DNA from 3 places in the Sphaerisporangium sp. B11E5 genome. Region 3 is predicted to be linked to each of the others. Evidence: riboswitches for the same ligand, from Rfam matches in the RefSeq annotation. Region 3 holds a riboswitch; each other region holds the start of a gene.

Region 1 (5,747 bases), on a different contig from region 3:
ACCCGGCTGCTGCACCTGGACCTGGTGCCCGGCCTCGCGCCGCTGCTGCTGCGTGAGGCCAGGGTGGCGCCGCAGGCCGTGCCGGACGCCGCGTTCGCCGAGGTCATCGGGGCGATCAACGCGCCCGAGGGCCTGGAGGGCGAGGTGGTGATCCTCGGGCAGTACCTCGCGGCGCTCGGCATCCTCACCGACGACGAGGAGGCCGCGACGCACGCGGCCATGCTGGAGGCGGTCGTGGCGCGCGGGCACAGGACCGTGCTGTTCAAGCCCCACCCGGCGGCCGGGCGGCGGCACGCCCGGCGCATGCGGTCGGCGGCGGCCGCGCTCGGGGTGGAACTACGGGTCGCGCCGGAGACCGTGCCCGCCGAGGTGTGCGTCAAGGCGCTGCGCCCCCGGCTGGTCGTGGGGTGCTTCTCCACCGCCCTCGTCACCTCGCACCGGCTGTTCGGCGCGCCGGTCGCCACCATGGGCTGCGAGACCGTGCTCGAACGGCTCTCGCCGTACGAGAACAGCAACCGGATCCCGGCCACGATCATCGACGCCACCCTGCCCCGGCTGGCCCGCGACGGCTCGATCACCGACCCACCGGCCGCCGACCTGCCCGGCCTGGTGGAGGCGGTCGGGTACTGCATGCAGAGCGAGCAGTACCCGGAGCTGCGCGAGGCCGCGGTGCGCTACCTCGCCGCCCACGGCCCGCAGGCCCGCTACTTCAAGAACCGCCGCCTCGGCGCGCTCGGCCTCATCGACTCCCCGCCCCGACGCCCCGGCCGCGGCGGCGCCCTCAGCCGCCTGCGCCGCGCCCTCACCCGCTGAGCCCGCGGGACCCTCTCGAAACAGCACGCGGCGGTGGTCACGGAATGTGACCACCGCCGCGTGCGTGCGGGGCTTTCGTCAGGAGATCGCCTTCAGGTAGCGGCGGACGCGGCGGCTGGCGCGGTAGCCGGCGCGCAGGACGTTCGGCGGGAGCTCCACGCGCAGGCGGGCGCGGCGGCGGGCGGCGGCGTGGGCGGGGCCGTCCAGCAGGGGGCGCACCGGGGCGAGGCGCCCGGCCCTGGCCTCCTCCACCAGGGCGGCCACCCGGGGCACCCAGTCGCTGACCGCGGAGTCGTGGAAGTAGTTGGCGTCGCACCAGGCGGGGGTGGGCCGCCGGAAGCCCGCGGAGGTCAGGTCCTCAAGGGTGCCGAGGCAGCCGCTGTCCTCGAACACCAGGTTGATCATCTCGGCGCTGACCCCGAAGTCCGACAGCACCAGCAGCGGCACCTCGGCGGCGATCGCCTCCAGCGCCGCGGTGGAGCTGACCGTGACGAAACCCGCCGCCGCGGCCAGGTGCTCGTGCATCGCGCCCGCGGCGAACCGCACCGCGCCGGGGGGCACGACGCCCGCCGCGACGAGGTCGCGCCACAGCCGCTCGTAGTGGTGCCGCTCGTTGTGGGTCTGCCGCTCGGTCTCCAGCGCCCGCAGCTTCACCACGACGTCCAGGTCGGGACGGCGGGCGGCCAGCGCGGCGAGGGCGACCAGGATGCCCTCGCGCTCCTCGCGACGCCGCGGCACCTTCGCCTGGGTCGCGAACACCACCCGGTCGCCGGTCCCGGTCGACGCCGGGCGAGTGACGACGTGGTCGAGGTAGGGCAGCCGGGCGAGGGCGACGGTGCCGGCCGCGCCGAGCTCCTTGCCGATGCGGCCGAACTCGGCGACCTCCTTGCCGCTGTGCACGACGAACACGTCGCACCCGCCGCGGTACAGCCATGCCTTCTCGGTGGCGGGGATCGAGATGCCGGGCAGGCCCGACACGAACACCGGCCGCGGGCTCATGCCGCCGAACACGCCGCTGACCAGCACGTCCACCACCGGCCCCGTGCAGGCCACCAGCACCACGTCGGGCCTGGTGCGCTCGGCGAGGCGGCGCAGGCCGCGCGCGGAGGTCACGGCCGGCGGCTCACCCGCGCCGAGGCGGGTGCCGCTGACCGCGGCCGCGATCTGCGCGGGGGACGGGGTGATCGGCGTGCGCACGACGGCGAGCGTCCGCGTCCATTCCGCCGGGAGTTGGTCGAGCAGGCCCGCCGCCCACTTCAGATAGCTGTCGGAGTCGGCGACGGCGAGAACCCGGGTCAAGGAGCAGCCCTTTCGTGCGCGAACATCTGGAGGTGCGACCGGAGCGAGTCGGTGGCCGATGGCGTCCACCAGTCGTCCGGGACGTCGACGGTCTCCACCCGCACGCCGCGCGCCGACAGCAGCACGCGCAGCGAGGTCACCGCGGTGGAGGGAAGACTGAGCACACGCTGGCCGGGACGCAGATCGCGCAGCGTCATCTCGACCGGCGCCCCGCCGTCGTACACGGTGACTCCCGGGTGGTCACGTACCGCGGCCAGGTCCCCGGGATCCTCCCGGCGGTGCGGGTAGTAGGCTACCGGACCTTCCAGTGCGAAGAGCCAGGAAAGATAACGATCCCGGTGGATCAGGCCGTTGCGCACCAGCGAGGTGCCGAGCACGACGGTGCTCTCGGGCGGCCGGGGGTGCGCGACGGCGGGCTGGGAGCGCAGCCACGCGAAGTCGTGGGTGACCAGGTCGATCCCGATCCCCCGTACGGACGCGGCGAGGCCGTCCGGGACGGGCAGGGCGGTGAAGATCGTCAGCCGGCCGGACCGGGCGGCGGCGCGCAGCCGCAGCGAGGCGGCGGCGCCGAGGGCGCGGCGCGTCCAGGTGGCGCTGGCCCGGGCGCGCAGCAGCGGCGTGCCGGGCCGGGCGGTGAGCAGCTCCAGCAGCCGGATGGTGGCGAGGCCGTCGTCGACCACCACCAGGCGGCGCGGCGCGGCGCCGAGCGAGGTGAGCTGCATGCGGCCGGAGAAGGCGTCCCCGAGCACCCACGACTCACGGCGGCCCGGACGGGGCATGTGGTCGTCGGCGGTGGACAGCCGCAGGCCTTCGGGCAGGGCGAGGGCGGCCAGCTCCCTGCGGGTCACCCGCAGGCCCGGCAGCTTCGCCCTGGCCACCACCTGGAATTCGGGCCCCACCAGTCCGGCGTGCCGCGCCTCGACCGCGCAGAGCAACTGGAGAGGCGACTCCACCCAGGCGACGGCCGACCCCTGCTCCCGCACGCGGCTTCGACCGATCCTCTCCACGCCGGGTAATGAGACGTTCACGACGCAGGCAATCTAGTGCCACGACGCTACGTGACGGGTAACGTGCGGTGAACGGCGGACAACAGGCGAAGGTCATGCGGTCCGGGGGTGAGCACGGACCCAAGATTTGCCGACTCCGGGCCGGAACGGCATGAGTGGTTTGTCCTGTTTGCGGCTCTTTGTCCGATGTATTACTGTGGGGGGACTCCACCTGGAGGAACGTCCCGCCGAGGGAGTTCCGCCTGGGTGGAGATCGCCGGAGCGAGGCCGGTCCGCCGCGGAGATCCCTCTCCCGCCGACACGTTCCGGACGCCGAGTCCGCTTTCTCGCGGAGCCGGGGACCCACTTCTTTCGGGGTGAATCGGCGCGTCGTTCCCACGGACGCGCTGTAGGGCGTCTTCCAGGCCCGAACCCGTCAGCTAACCCGGTAGGCGCCTTTGGAAGAAGGAGTCTCCCTTTGTCATCGTTCACGCAGCGACTCATGGATGCCCCACGACATCGCGCGATCGGACTGGCCCTCGGCGGGCTGGTCCTTGCCCAGGTGGTGACCGGTACCGCTCTCGCCCACGCGGACGCCGCTCCCGGCGACGCCGTCGCGAAGGTCGCCTCGGCAGAGGCGCACGGGGAGCCGCGCTCCGCGGCCCGGGTCACCGCCGCGCAGGTGCTCGACCTCGCCAGGAGCCAGGTCGGCATCTCCGAGAACAGCCTCGGTGGCGGCACCAAGTTCCAGGCCTGGTACATGAGCAGCCCGCGCGCGCTCCAGACCATCGCCAGGGACACCGGCAGGATCGCCGACTACGCCAACGCCCCGTGGTGCGACATGTTCGTCTCCTGGGTCGGCGAGCAGCTCGGCCTCCAGGACACGATGGGCCAGGACGCCTACACCGTGCAGCACGCCAAGTGGTTCGAGTCCAAGGGCCGCTTCGGCAGCGTGCCGAAGCCCGGCGCCGTGGTGTTCTTCGACTGGAACGGCGGCGGCATCGAGGGCATCGACCACGTCGGCTTCGTCGTCAAGGACAACGGCGACGGCACCATCGAGACCGTCGAGGGCAACACGGGCAACGGCAAGGTCGAGGTCCGCACCCGCCCGACCTACCAGGTGGCCGGCTACGGCTACCCCGCGTACGCGGCCTGACGGCGGTCCCCCCGCCGTAGCCGGGCGGGCGTCCCGGCTCACCCACTCCCATGGGACGCCCGCCCTCCCCGCCGCCGTACGGCCGAATCAGCCCGCAACCGGCCGTACGGCGGCATCTCCATGTCTTCTTCCGCGGAAGACTGTCCGGTAGCGATGGGAGCGCTCCCAATACCGGCAATGGCCTTTTTGCCGCTTATCATCGCATTCCGCGCTTCTGGGAACCCCAGGAGTAACAGTTAGGTTTCGGCATATTGACGCCAGCGTTGCCCATCGGGGACTCTTCGTGGGAGCGCTCCCAAATCTCGCCCGCGGGACCATGCCCCGCGGTTCACGACTTGAGGGATCCAGCACATCGCGGGGCCCGACTGTCGGGGCCGGCCCTCGATGCATCTCCCAATGATCGGGCAACCACCTTGAGAGGGGTCCGGAATGATGAACACAATGCGCCGCGGCAGGATGCTCGCGGTCGCATCGGTGATGACCGCCGCGCTCGTCACCAGCGCCGCATGCTCGTCCGGCGGCGGAGGCGGCGAAGGCGGCGGTGCCTCGTCCGCGGCACCGGAGAAGATCACCCTTACTCTGCAGACCTTCGGCGGCGGCACCAACTTCGGTTACAAGGCCGCCGTGGAGAAGTGGAACGCCGACCACCCGAACGTCCAGGTCAAGTACAACAACCTGACCGACAGCTTCGAGAACGTCTACTGGCCGCAGATGCTGCAGTGGCTGCAGTCCGGCACGGGTGCCGGTGACGTCGTCGGCATCGACGAGGGCGGCATGGGCCTCGCCAAGGCGCGCCCCCAGTTCTTCACCGACCTCGCCCAGTACGGGCTCCAGAGCCGCCAGGCCGACTTCCCCGCGTGGAAGTGGGAGAACGGCATCAACTCCGACGGCAAGCTGTTCGCCCTCGGCACCGACGTCGGCGGCATGAGCATCTGCTACCGCACCGACCTGTTCAAGAAGGCGGGCCTGCCCACCGACCGGGCCGAGGTGTCCGGGCTGTGGAAGACGTGGGACGACTTCATCAAGGTCGGCCAGCAGTTCCAGGGCAAGGTCAAGGACGCGAAGTTCGTCGACAGCGTCAACACCATCTACAACGTGGTGCTGTCGCAGGAGGCCGCCAAGAACGGCAACGTCACCTACTTCGACAAGAACCAGCAGCTGATCGCCGACAAGAACCCCGCGGTGAAGACCGCCTTCGACTTCACCCAGCAGATCAGCAAGGCGGGTCTCACCGCCAAGCTGCAGAACTTCACCGACCCGTGGAACACCGGGTTCGTCAAGTCGCAGTTCGCCACCCTCGGCTGCCCGGGCTGGATGCTCGGCGTGGTGTCCGGCACCGCCGGCGACGAGTTCAAGGGCAAGTGGGACGTCGCGACCGTGCCCGGCGGCGGCGGCAACTGGGGCGGCTCCTGGCTGGCCGTGCCCAAGCAGTCCAAGCACCCGAAGGAGGCCGCCGAGCTGGCCAGCTACCTGACCAGCCCCGAGGCCCAGCT
Region 2 (5,747 bases), on a different contig from region 3:
GCTGGCCCGCGCCCCGCCTGCGGCCGCGGGCGGGTGTGCTCTCGGCTCTGCGTGCGCTGGACACGAATTGGGACAGCGCGTCACGGAGCTTCTTGGCGTTATCGCCGCTCAGGTCAATCTCGTAAGCGGCGCCATCAATCGCGAAGGTGACAGTCTCACTGGCCTCGCCACCATCGAGGTCGTCGATGAGTATCTTCTGGATCTGCGTGGCCATCTGGCAATCCTTTCGCAGAGCATAGTTCTTTTCGTCAGCCAAACATATACCCGGCAACCCTGGCTGACAATTCAGGATGCTGTTGTGATTGAAGTGGAACCGAGTGGCCGTCGCCGGCTCAGCCTGAAGAAGCCTCCGAAGACTTCTCCGAGGGTTCCGTCGCCCGCCCCCGGGCCCGCGCTTCGGAACGCACGAGCTTCACCACGGCGACGATGACCACCACGGCGACTACCGCTGGCGGTATCAACGCGGACAATACATCGTTCATTGATCCTCGCTCCACGCGGGGGGGCGGGATTCAGCGGCCCCCACGTTAATTGTCACACGAGACTCCCTCAGCCCGTACCACGGTTGCCTGATCCGGGAGTCAGGATCCGACTCTAGCCCCACACGAGGTCAGGGCAGGTTGCGGGGCCGGGTCCCAAACCCGGCCGAAGGACCGTTCCACGCTTATCCCGTCTCTCCAGCCGTCTTACCGGATGGCCCGGGAATGGTGATCCTCCCGAAAACACCGACGGGGCGGCCGCAGCGCGGCCGCCCCGTCGAAAAAACCCGTCTCAGCGGGGCGCCTTGACGACAACCGTCCCCGCGATCTTGTCGTGCGGGCCCTGATGCCGGGGCTTGTCCACGAGGATTAGGATCGCCAGCACGAGCACGAAGATGGAGGCCAGCCATCCGACGACGGGAATGCCGTAGAGAGCCATCACGCCGGGGAAGATAGCGGAACGCTTCATGACGGCGCCCGAATCAACCGGGCCGCCGGCCGCCGACACCAGGCGGATCTTCATGACCTTCTTACCGAGCGTCTGCCCGTCCTTGGAATGCAGCACATAGTCATAGGCGGCATACGCGCCGAAGGCGATGATCGCGGCGAGCAGACCGGGCAGGACGACCGATCCGGTGGCCGCCGAGGGGTCCGCCAGGATATCCGCGACCGAGGGCCCGAACATGCTGTAGAAGATGGAATTCAAGATCCCGTAGACGACGCTGAAGATCAGGCCGTCGAGGAACCGGGCCACCCAGCGCTCCCACCAGAGGGCGAGCGGAGCCTGGCCGTAGGGGTCCGGCTGGCCGTAGCCCTGCTGAGGGTAGCCCTGCTCGCCGTACGCCGGCTGGCCGTAGCCCTGCGGCTGGCCGTAGCCCTGGGGGTCGCCGTACTGCGGGCCCGGCTGCTGGCCGTAACCCTGCGGCTGGCCGTACTGCTGACCGTACTGCTGCCCGTACTGCGGATCGGGCTGCTGGGGGTGCCCGTAGGGGCCACTCCCGGGGGGTGGTTCCGCCGTCATCTGATCACCTTTCGCGACAGGCGAACGGGCACACGCCGTTCATGCAAGGTCCTATCGCAAGTAGGGGTAGGCCCGTTACCACTTTGCCCACTTCGCACCCGTAATGTTCAACAGCAAGAACACGAAAACAGGGCCGGGTACGATCCCCGGCCCTGTCCGCGCCCCGGTCACCTGACCTTGACGACCACCGTCTTCGCGGCCTTGTCGTGCAGACACTGCTGGTACGGCTTGTCCCAGAACTGCCACAGCACGTTCACCAGCGCGAAGATGCCGACCACGATGCTCACGAACGGGATCCAGCGCAGCAACTGCGGCCCGAAGAACACCGCGGCGCGCTTGACCGCCGCGTCGCTGGGCAGCCCGCCCTCAAGGGAGCCCCCAAGGGTGATGACCTTGATGCCCATGGCCATCTTGCCGACCGTCTGGCCGCGGCTCTTGTGCATGAAGAAGTCGTAGACGACGTAGATCGCGCCCACGATCAGCGCCAGCGCGAGCTCGTAGAGGAACACGCCGCCGCCCTCGACGACCTGGCCCGTCGACGGGTCGAAGCTCGGCTGGGTCACCAGCACGGCAAGCAGGATCACGGTGAGGATGACCGTGGGGATCGCGAGGAGCACACCGTCGATGATGCGCGCCACCAGGCGCTGCCACCACTCGGCGAGCGGCGCCGGCACCCCGGCCGGGCCCGGGCCCGTCGCGCCGTAGGGCTTGGGGTAACCCTGCTCGCCGTACGCCGGCTGGCCGTAGCCCTGCTGCTGCCCGTATCCCTGGGCCCCGTACTGCTGCTGCCCGTAGGCGGCCTGCGGGTCCTGCTGGCCGTACTGCTGCCCGTACTGCTGCTGGCCGTAGCCCTGCTGACCCTGCTGGCCGTAGCCCTGCGCGCCGTAACCCTGCTGCGCCTGCTGACCGTAGCCCTGGCCGTACTGCTGCTGCTCCTGGCCGTAGCCCTGCTGGCCCTGCTGGCCCTGCTGGCCGTACCCCTGCTGCTGGCCGTAGCCGGAGGGGTCCTGCTGGCCGTACTGCTGCTGGGGGTAGCCGTTCTGGTCGTAGCCCTGCTGGCCGTACTGCTGGCCTTGCTGGGCCTGCTGGCCCTGGCCGTAGCCCTGCTGCTGGCCGTAACCCTGCTGCGCCTGCTGGCCGTAGCCCTGCCCGTACTGCTGCTGCTCCTGGCCGTAGCCCTGCTGCTGCCCGTACTGCTGGCCGTAACCCTGCTGGCTCTGCTGACCCTGCTGACCGTAGCCCTGGCCGTACTGCTGCTGGCCGTAGCCCTGGCCGTACTGCTGACCCTGCTGTCCCTGCTGTCCCTGCGACTGCTGGGGGTATCCCTGGCCGTACGCTCCGGTCCCGCCCTGCTGACCGTAGGGGTCCTGCTGGCCGTAGGACTGCTGTCCGTACGACTGCTGCTGGGGATAACCGTGTTCCGACGTCGGCTGGGGGCGGTGGACGACTGTGACCTCCGGGTCGAGACCCGCTCCGGGACGCTCGGCCTGCTGTCCATACTGCGGAGTCCCGGATGACGGGTTGTCGTCCGGTTCGTCACGTGGGTACGGCGGCTGTCCGGTGCTCACCGTTTCACCTCACTTCGGCTTCGCATGTGGCAAATGTCAGGCACACATGCTGTGGTGCTGCCCAACGTAGCGACAGCGGGATCAACAGTCACCTTTCCATGGCGTCATCCCAGGGGTCAGGAAGGCTCAGGAAGGCGGCGAGAGATGGAGGAGCATGCGCGTGTTGCCCAGAGTGTTCGGTTTGACGTGTTCCAGATCCAGGAACTCCGCGACGCCCTCATCGTAGGAGTCCAGCAACTCCGCGTACACCTCAGGTGATACGGGTGTGCCCTGGATCTCGGCGAATCCGTGCCTGGCGAAGAACTCCACCTCGAAGGTGAGGCAGAACACCCGGCGCAGCCCGAGCTCCCTGGCGGTGTCGAGCAGCGCCGCCACGATGCGGTGCCCGATGCCCCGCCCCCGGCAGCGCACGTCCACCGCCACCGTGCGGATCTCGGCGAGGTCCTCCCACAGCACGTGCAGCGCCCCGCAGCCGACCACCTCGCCGCCCCGCTCGGCGACCCAGAACTCCTGCACGTCCTCGTACAAGGTGACCGTGGCCTTGCGCAGCAAGCGGGGCCCGTCGCCGGAATACGACTCGACCAATCGCCCGATGGCCCGGACGTCCGTCGCGCGGGCACGCCGGACGACCAACTCGCTCCCGGCCGGCACGGACTCCACGACCTGCTCCATGACCGGCCAGCGTATCCGCAGGCAGCACGCGTCGCCGACCTGCGCCGGCGCGCGTCGGCGATAACGGACGGCCCCAAATTAGGCCAGGTCCGATTCCGGTCGCGGTGGGTAGCCGGGCGAGCGCGAGCCGTCGAAACGCGGCAGGACGTCCCGTAAACGCCATAACAAGACGGCAGCGACCTGCGACTTCGCCGTCACGGGAGCGTAAAGCGGACGTCTTCCCAGCGTAAAGCGGGTTTGTGGCCCGTCCCGGCGTGATCGCTCCGTGATGCGGCGGTTGTGATTCCTCTACAGAATTCGTAGTTCTGGTTGAGCAGGAACCTGAGCTGCACTAGTGTCACGGCTCGATCCCGGTCATCGCCCACGATGGCCGGACCGCCTAATCCCGGCCACCTCCGACACGCCGGGAACCGGGGAACCACATGGCACCCGCCGGTACCGTCCGGCCGCCGATCCCCCGGGGTGAATCCGAGAGGGAGGCATCGCGATCTTCGCGACCGGTCACTCGGTAGGGCTACTCCCGCCCGAACCCGTCAGCTAACCCGGTAGGCGGCCGAGGAGAGGAGCTCGTTGGTGCACGCTGGGCGCACGCCTGGGAAGAGCACGGGCCGGCACGCCCGCCCCCTGGACCACCGGTCCCGGTTCGGCGCGGCTGTGACGGCCATGACGGCCCGAGTGGCCCGCGTACGACCGGGGCGCCTGCCCCGCCGTGTCGCCATGGTCACCGTCGCCCTGACCGCCCTGACGTTCGGCACGCCGCTGATGTCCGCGACCGCCGAGCCCAAGCCGAGCCTGAACGAGCTCAAGAACCAGGTCGAACGCCTCTACAACGACATCGAGGCGCTGACCGAGCAGTACAACGGCCAGAAGGAGCGCCTGAAGCAGGCACAGCGCTCGGCCAAGCTCGCCAACCAGACGCTGGAGAAGAGCCAGGCCGACCTGGAGGAGAAGCGCCAGAAGGCGGGGCTCTACGCCCAGGACGCCTACATGACCGGCGGCATCGGCTCCTCACTCGCCCTCGCGATGTCCGGCGACCCCGAGGGCTACCTCGACCGCGCGGCCACGACGTACGCCCTGCAGCTCCAGCAGGGCGAGGAGGTCTCGCAGATCACCAAGGCGATGGACAGCGCCGAGCGTGCCAAGGAGAGCGCCAAGGCCCGCGAGGCCGAGGTCAAGAAGCTCGTCGCCGAGCTCGACGCGAAGCGGGACAAGATCCGCGGTCTGGTGACCCGCACCGAGAGCAGCCTGTTCCGCCGGGCCCTCTCGCAGGTGGGCGGCTACGGCAGGGCCACCAAGGTGGCCATCCCGATCCCCGGGGACGGCAAGGCGGCCGAGGCCGTCAGGTGGGCGCTCACGCAGCAGCTCAAGCCGTACGTCTGGGGCGCGGAGGGCCCGAACTCCTACGACTGCTCCGGCCTGGTCATGTGGGCCTACCAGAAGGTCGGCATCAGCCTCCCGCACTACACCGGCGACCAGTGGACCGCGGGCACCCATGTGTCCCGTGAGGAGATGCGCCCGGGCGACCTCGTGTTCTTCTACAGCGACCTGCACCACGTGGGCATCTACATCGGCGGCGGCATGATGGTGCACGCCCCCCGCACCGGCGACGTGGTGCGGGTGGCGCCGATCGGCAACCGCCCGTTCGCGGGTGCCGTGCGCATCGCCGACTGACCTTCGGATCAGATCAGCCGGCGACGGGCCGCCCAGGCCACCGCCTCGATCGCGGTGGCCACGCCGATGCGGTCGCAGATGCCGCGCAGGCGGCGGCGGACGGTGCGGCCGCTCACGTCGAGCCGCCGGCCGACTCGATCGACGGTGACGCCCTTGGCCAGTTCGGCGAGCAGCAGCAGATCATCGTCGGTCAGTCCCACGTCTGATCCCGCGGGAATGTCATTTCCCCGGGAAACCAGATCCGGATACGCCATCGGGTGTCCTCTCCCCCACGACGAACTCGGCTACATACTTGAATGCTTCGGCCCGCCCGTCAGGAACGGTAAACGCCACGTT
Region 3 (5,747 bases):
TCCAGGAGGCCCGGCTGCTGCTGGCCGCAGGCCCCACGGACATCGCCGCCGTCGGCCACGCCGTGGGCTACGACAGCCCGTCACAGTTCACCCGCGAGTACCGCCGCCTCTTCGGCACCCCGCCGAGCCGGGACGCCGCCCGCCTGCACGACTCGGTGCTCGTCGCCGCGCCGATGTTGCCCTGAGGCGCCAAGCCCGGTCATCCCCCGCGAGTTAGACGGAATCTATACCGTCCGATGACGAGCGCCTCAGGCCCCGGTATGTAGTGTTAAGGCAGGTCAAGGGGGATGCACCGGCGCCCGGGGAACCAGGGCGCACTGGAGCTTTCTGCCACAAGGACGCGGTGGGGGACCGTGTCCGTACTGCGGGACCGCCCGGTGTTTTTGGGGGAAGACACCGGCGCAGGACCGTGAAACCGGGGCCGGGCAGGCGGGGGACTGCCCGGCCCCGACCTTTGCCCGGACCTGTTGCCCTCTCTCCTCCTTCCCGCATCCCGGTGATCCCGTGTGAGGACCGCCGTTCGCGATCATCTTCGGCGGTGCTTCGGTGCCCGGTGGCGACGTCGTGATCATGGGCGGGTGAGGGCCGCGGAGAGCGCTGGGTGGGTGTGGCGCACCCCCGGACCGGCTGGCAAATGCCGTAAATATAGGGGTTTGGGGTGCTTTGGTAGATCTTATAATGCTTTGTACACACATCGTTTGCTTTGCCCTGACTTGGAGGGTAAGGTTTTACCTACATCGGGTGGTGACCTGGTCTTCAGCCGGAAGGCCGCCACCCGGCGTCGAATCCCAGAAGGGCCCTGTGGGGCCTGGAGGGAGCCGGGGACCCAATCAACATTGGGGTGAATCCGTGGGAAAGCGAACGCAGACCCGCGGTAGGGCGACTCTCTAGCCCGAACCCGTCAGCTAACCCGGTAGACGTCATCGGAGAGGAGACCCGAGTGGAGCACCCCACTCCCCCCAAGCTCAATGCCCGGGTGACCTGACCCCGGATCTCGCCGTCAGAAGCGGCGGAAAATCGGCTTACAAGCAGCCGTCCACCCCAGGCGAGCCCGTCTCGCCCGCAGTGTGACGTGGTGGCGCATCTCCGCCACCGCTGACCGGCCCTTTACGTGACAACGCGCCTTAGTGCCGCGATCTCCAGCCAGGCCCACGAACGCCACGGTCTTGAGAGCGCTGTCCCATACCCGCACCGGTGACCCCACGCACACCGGCTCCGCGGCTCCGTGTCTTCTGATGAAAGATCCTGCCACCCCATGACCTTTCTCCGTAGCTGTTCGAAGAAACGCATGGCCTGCGGCGCCGCCGGCGCGACCCTGGCCCTCACCTCCATCTTCTGCGCGAACGCCGTAGCCGCCCACGCCCAGAAGCTCCCCCCTCCCGGTGCCTCCACCCGGATCGTCCCCCCCATGCTCCTCCAGGGCTCCACCAAAGCCTCCTACTTCTGGGACGACGCCTCCGGCCGCGCCGGCGACACCGGCCTCCCCGCCATCGGCAAGCCCATGCAGAAGGGCCTGTTCGCCAGCCCGAGCTGGCCCCTCGGCACCGAGGGCTACATCGTCTACAAGGACAAGGAAGCCCCCTTCTTCATCGGCGACCGCGGCCCCGGCATCCCCTCCGAGAACGGCGTCATGCTCGACATCGACGCCAAGACCTTCGCCGAACTCACCGGCGGCACCTTCAACTCCTCGACCCTGATGGTCCAAGGCTTCGACGCCGGCCACATCGAGGTCAGCTACGTGATCACCAAGTGGGGCAACGGCCCAGGCAAGAAGAACCACCCCGTCCCCTTCAGCGAAGGCGCCTGGAGCCAGATCGACAACAACCCCGCCCCCGCCCCCGCCAACTGACCCCCACCCCGCCGATGTGCGCACCCCCGCCACTACTGCTAAAGTCGCCGTAGCCGATGCGCCGCTAGCTCAGTTGGTTAGAGCAGCTGACTCTTAATCAGCGGGTCCGGGGTTCGAGTCCCTGGCGGCGCACCCAGCAGTACGCCATTGAACTGGGCATTCTCCACCACGTGGAGGATGCCCAGTGGTGTTTCGGTACCTGTGTGGGCTCGTTGTGCCCTCATGTGTCGGGGAACTGGCTCGTGACACCGCGATGCCGCCTGCGGCGGCGCCGGGCGTAGAACCCGCCGGTCGAGATCGGGCCGGACTTCGTCGGCTCCCTGGACGGCTGAACTGATCAGGAACCCGGGGATCACGAAGAAGACGTCGACACCGGCGTATCCGCCCGCCCGCAGCGGGACACCGCAGTGACTCAGCACCACGAGGCCGAGCGCGACGTCCGCTTTCATGGACTCCGTGTCGTTGCCAGGGGTTTTCAGGTGGTCCGGTGCGCGGAGGGGCGGTTGATGCGAGAGCCGGGCCATTCGCGGCCCGTCTCGGGTGCGGCGGAGTTCGAAGCGATCTACTAGCGTCACAGTCACCGCCCGCTTGCGACAGTGAACAAGGAAGTAGGCAGTTCTCCATCGAGCCGGACGGCTTCACACCAGGGAGTGTTCATGAGCAGCACGCTGGTACTCGTTCACGGCTTCTGGCACGGCTCTTGGTGCTGGAGCGAAGTCATCCTCCGTGTGGTGGCGGCCGGGCGCCTGGCCGTTGCGGTGGACATGGTGGGGCACGGGCTGTACGCGCGGCGTCCTCGGTGGTTCAGTGCGCAGTCGTACGATCCCGGGGCAGTCGGTACGGAGCTTTCGCCGGTGGGGGACGTGAGTCTTGACGACGCGGCCGGGTTACTTACTGCTCAGATCAAGTGGATCGGTGGTGGTGGGCCGGTCACGGTGGTCGCCCACAGCGCGGCCGGGCCCGTGCTGACCCGAGTGGCGCAGCGGACGCCCGAACTGGTCGCGCACGCGGTGTATCTTTCCGCGTACATGCCGTCGTCCGGTGTCCCGGCTGTGGCGTACACGCGGATGCCCGAGGCCGCCGATGACCACGTCGCGCCGTTGTTGCAGGGCGACCCGGCGCGGATCGGCGCGCTGCGGCTGGACTTCGCCACAGATGACGCGGCTTACCGGCGGCGGCTTCACGAGGCGTTCTACGGTGACGTCGACTCGGTCCTCGCCGACGCCGCCACCGGCCTGCTGACGCCTGACGGTCCGCTCGGCGTCATGCTCGGCACCACCGACCTGACCCACGACGGCTGGGGGTCGGTGCGGCGCACGTACCTCACCTGTGCCAGGGACATGGCGATCAGGCCGGCCCTGCAGGCGAGGTTCATCGCCGAGGCCGACGCGGCCTTCCCGGGCAACCCGACCTCCGTCGTCGCGCTCGACGCGTCCCACTCGCCGTTCCTCTCGATGCCCGACGTGGTGGCCGACATCCTCACCGCCATTGGCTGACACGAATCCGATAGGCGACAATCGCCGGGTAGCGCGGGAATCGCAGTCGGGCCCCCCACGGGAGAACCAGGCGATGCTTCTGGGTCGTCGTGCCGAGCGTGAGGCGATCGAAGGGTTGATCGCCGACGCGCGGGCGGGGCGCAGCGGTGTGCTGGTGGTGCGTGGCGAGGCCGGCATCGGCAAGACCACGCTGCTGGAGTACGCCCGCGGCGCCGCGCCGGAGTTCCGGGTGGAGCGCGCGGCCGGTGTGGAGTCGGAGATGGAGTTCGCGTTCGCGGGCTTGCATCAGTTGTGCGCGCCGATGCTGGACTGGCTGGGTGCGCTGCCCGATCCGCAGCAGGCCGCGCTGGGGGTGGCGTTCGGGCTGCGTGCCGGGGACCCGCCGGATCGGTTCCTGGTCGGGCTGGCCGCCTTGAGCCTGCTGGCGGAGGTCGCCGAGGAACGGCCGCTGCTGTGCCTGGTGGATGACGCGCAGTGGCTGGATGAGGCGTCCGCGCAGGTCCTGGCGTTCTTGGCCCGGCGGGTGGAGGTGGAGCGGGTGGCGCTGGTGTTCGGGCTGCGCGACCCGGGCCGGGGGGACGTGTTCACCGGGTTGCCGGAGTTGCGGGTGGACGGGCTGGAGGAGGGGGACGCGCGGGCGTTGCTGGCCGTGGCGGTCCCGGCGCCGCTGGACGAGGGGGTGCGCGACCGGGTCATCGCCGAAGCGCGCGGGAACCCCCTGGCGCTGCTGGAGTTGCCCCGCGGCGCGGAGCCGGGGCATCTGGCGGAGCTGGCGGGCGGCTTCGGGCTGCCGGACGCGCTCGGGGTGCCCGGCAGGATCGAGGACGGATTCCTGCGCCGGTCGGCCGGGCTGCCGGCCGAGACGCAGATGCTGCTGCTCGTCGCGGCGGCCGAGCCGCTGGGGGAGGCGGCGTTGCTGTGGCGCGCCGCGGAGCAGTTGCGGATCAGTCCGGAGGCGGCCGGGCCGGCGGAGGCGGCGGGGTTGGTGGAGATCGGTGCGCGGGTGCGGTTCCATCATCCGCTGGTGCGCTCGGCGGTGTACCGGGCGGCGGCGCCGGCCGACCGCCGCCGGGCGCACCGTGCGCTGGCCGCGGTGACCGATCCGCGGGCCGATCCCGATCGGCTCGCCTGGCACCGGGCCCAGGCCGTGCTGGGGACCGACGAGACGGTCGCGGTGGAGCTGGAACGTTCGGCGGGCCGGGCACGGGCACGCGGCGGCCTGGCCGCGGCGGCGGCGTTCCTGGAACGGGCGGTGGTGCTGACCCCCGAACCCGCGGACCGGGCACGGCGGGCGCTGGCGGCCGCGCAGGCCAAGCACAAGGCCGGTGCGTCCGACGCCGCGCTGGAGTTGCTGACGGTCGCGGCGGCAGGGCCGCTGGACGCGTTGCGACACGCGCGGGTGGAGCTGCTGCGCGCCCAGATCGCGTTTCACTCCACCCGGGGCAACGACGTGCCGGGGGCCCTGCTGCACGCGGCCAAGACGCTCGCCCCGCTGGACGCGGCGCTGTCCCGCGAGACCTACCTGCAAGCCCTGGAGGCGTCGATCATCGCCGGACCTCTCGGCCGCGGTCGCGGGGTGCTGGAGGCGGCCGAAGCCGTCCATGCCGCACCCGCGCCACCCGGGCCGCCGGGGCCGGTCGACCTGTTGCTCGACGGGCTGGTGACCAGATACACGCGAGGCTACGAGGCAAGCGTGCCCAGCCTGCGGCAGGCCCTGGAGGCGCTTGGCGACCAGGGACCCCGCGCCGCGGACGACGACCGCCGCTGGCTGTGGCTGGCCTGCCGCGTCGCGGTGGGGCTGTGGGACGACGAGCATGCCTACGTGCTGGCCGACCGCAACGTCCGGCTGGCCCGCGAGGCCGGAGCGCTGGCCGTGCTTCCCCCCGCGCTCTACGTCCTCGCCGGCGTGCTCATGCACATCGGCGAGCTCGCCCACGCCGCCGAGCTGGCCGCCGAGGAGGCCGCGATCACGCGGGCGATCGGGGCCGCGCCGCTGCCCCACATCAGGCTCCTGCTGGCCGCCTGGCGCGGCCGGCGGGCCGAGACCGCCGAGCTGTACGCGGCCATGGTCAAGGACGCGACCGGCCGGGGCGAGGGCAGAGGGGTCACCGTGGCCCAGTACGCACTGGCGGTGCTGCACAACGGCCTCGGCGACTACGACGCCGCGCTCGCCGCCGCGGCGGGGCCGTGCGACTCCGACGAGCTGGTGCACAGCAGCCTGGCGTTGCCCGAGCTGGTCGAGGCGGCCGTCCGCGCGGGCCAGCCGGACCGCGCGGCCGCCGCGCTCCAGCCGCTCGGTTCGCGAGCCCGTGCCGCCGGCACCCAGTGGGCCCTCGGGCTGGAGGCGCGCTCACGGGCGCTGATGAGCACCGGGCCGGCCGCCGAAGCACTGTATCGCGAGG

Evidence for each region. A riboswitch is a leader RNA that binds a small molecule or an ion and turns the genes downstream of it on or off. The one in region 3 is predicted to bind cyclic di-AMP.
Region 1: linked by a shared signal. The riboswitch ahead of ABGB17_RS01105 (CHAP domain-containing protein) and the one ahead of ABGB17_RS06430 (hypothetical protein) in region 3 are both predicted to bind cyclic di-AMP.
Region 2: linked by a shared signal. The riboswitch ahead of ABGB17_RS30645 (NlpC/P60 family protein) and the one ahead of ABGB17_RS06430 (hypothetical protein) in region 3 are both predicted to bind cyclic di-AMP.

Annotation. Positions count from the first base shown of each region.
Region 1 is NZ_JBDPMD010000001.1:287,366-293,112, reverse strand. Features, by position in the region: gene ABGB17_RS01120 (polysialyltransferase family glycosyltransferase) at 1-813, shown strand, start outside; gene ABGB17_RS01115 (DUF6716 putative glycosyltransferase) at 892-2,112, opposite strand; gene ABGB17_RS01110 (hypothetical protein) at 2,109-3,119, opposite strand; cyclic di-AMP (ydaO/yuaA leader) riboswitch at 3,420-3,568, shown strand; gene ABGB17_RS01105 (CHAP domain-containing protein) at 3,601-4,254, shown strand; gene ABGB17_RS01100 (extracellular solute-binding protein) at 4,684-5,747, shown strand, end outside.
Region 2 is NZ_JBDPMD010000045.1:60,297-66,043, forward strand. Features, by position in the region: gene ABGB17_RS30625 (Lsr2 family protein) at 1-214, opposite strand, end outside; gene ABGB17_RS30630 (RDD family protein) at 772-1,500, opposite strand; gene ABGB17_RS30635 (RDD family protein) at 1,668-3,068, opposite strand; gene ABGB17_RS30640 (amino-acid N-acetyltransferase) at 3,195-3,740, opposite strand; cyclic di-AMP (ydaO/yuaA leader) riboswitch at 4,107-4,308, shown strand; gene ABGB17_RS30645 (NlpC/P60 family protein) at 4,314-5,411, shown strand; gene ABGB17_RS30650 (LuxR C-terminal-related transcriptional regulator) at 5,420-5,611, opposite strand.
Region 3 is NZ_JBDPMD010000004.1:191,614-197,360, forward strand. Features, by position in the region: gene ABGB17_RS06425 (AraC family transcriptional regulator) at 1-185, shown strand, start outside; cyclic di-AMP (ydaO/yuaA leader) riboswitch at 770-936, shown strand; gene ABGB17_RS06430 (hypothetical protein) at 1,256-1,849, shown strand; tRNA gene ABGB17_RS06435 (tRNA-Lys) at 1,908-1,981, shown strand; gene ABGB17_RS06440 (alpha/beta fold hydrolase) at 2,506-3,345, shown strand; gene ABGB17_RS06445 (AAA family ATPase) at 3,419-5,747, shown strand, end outside.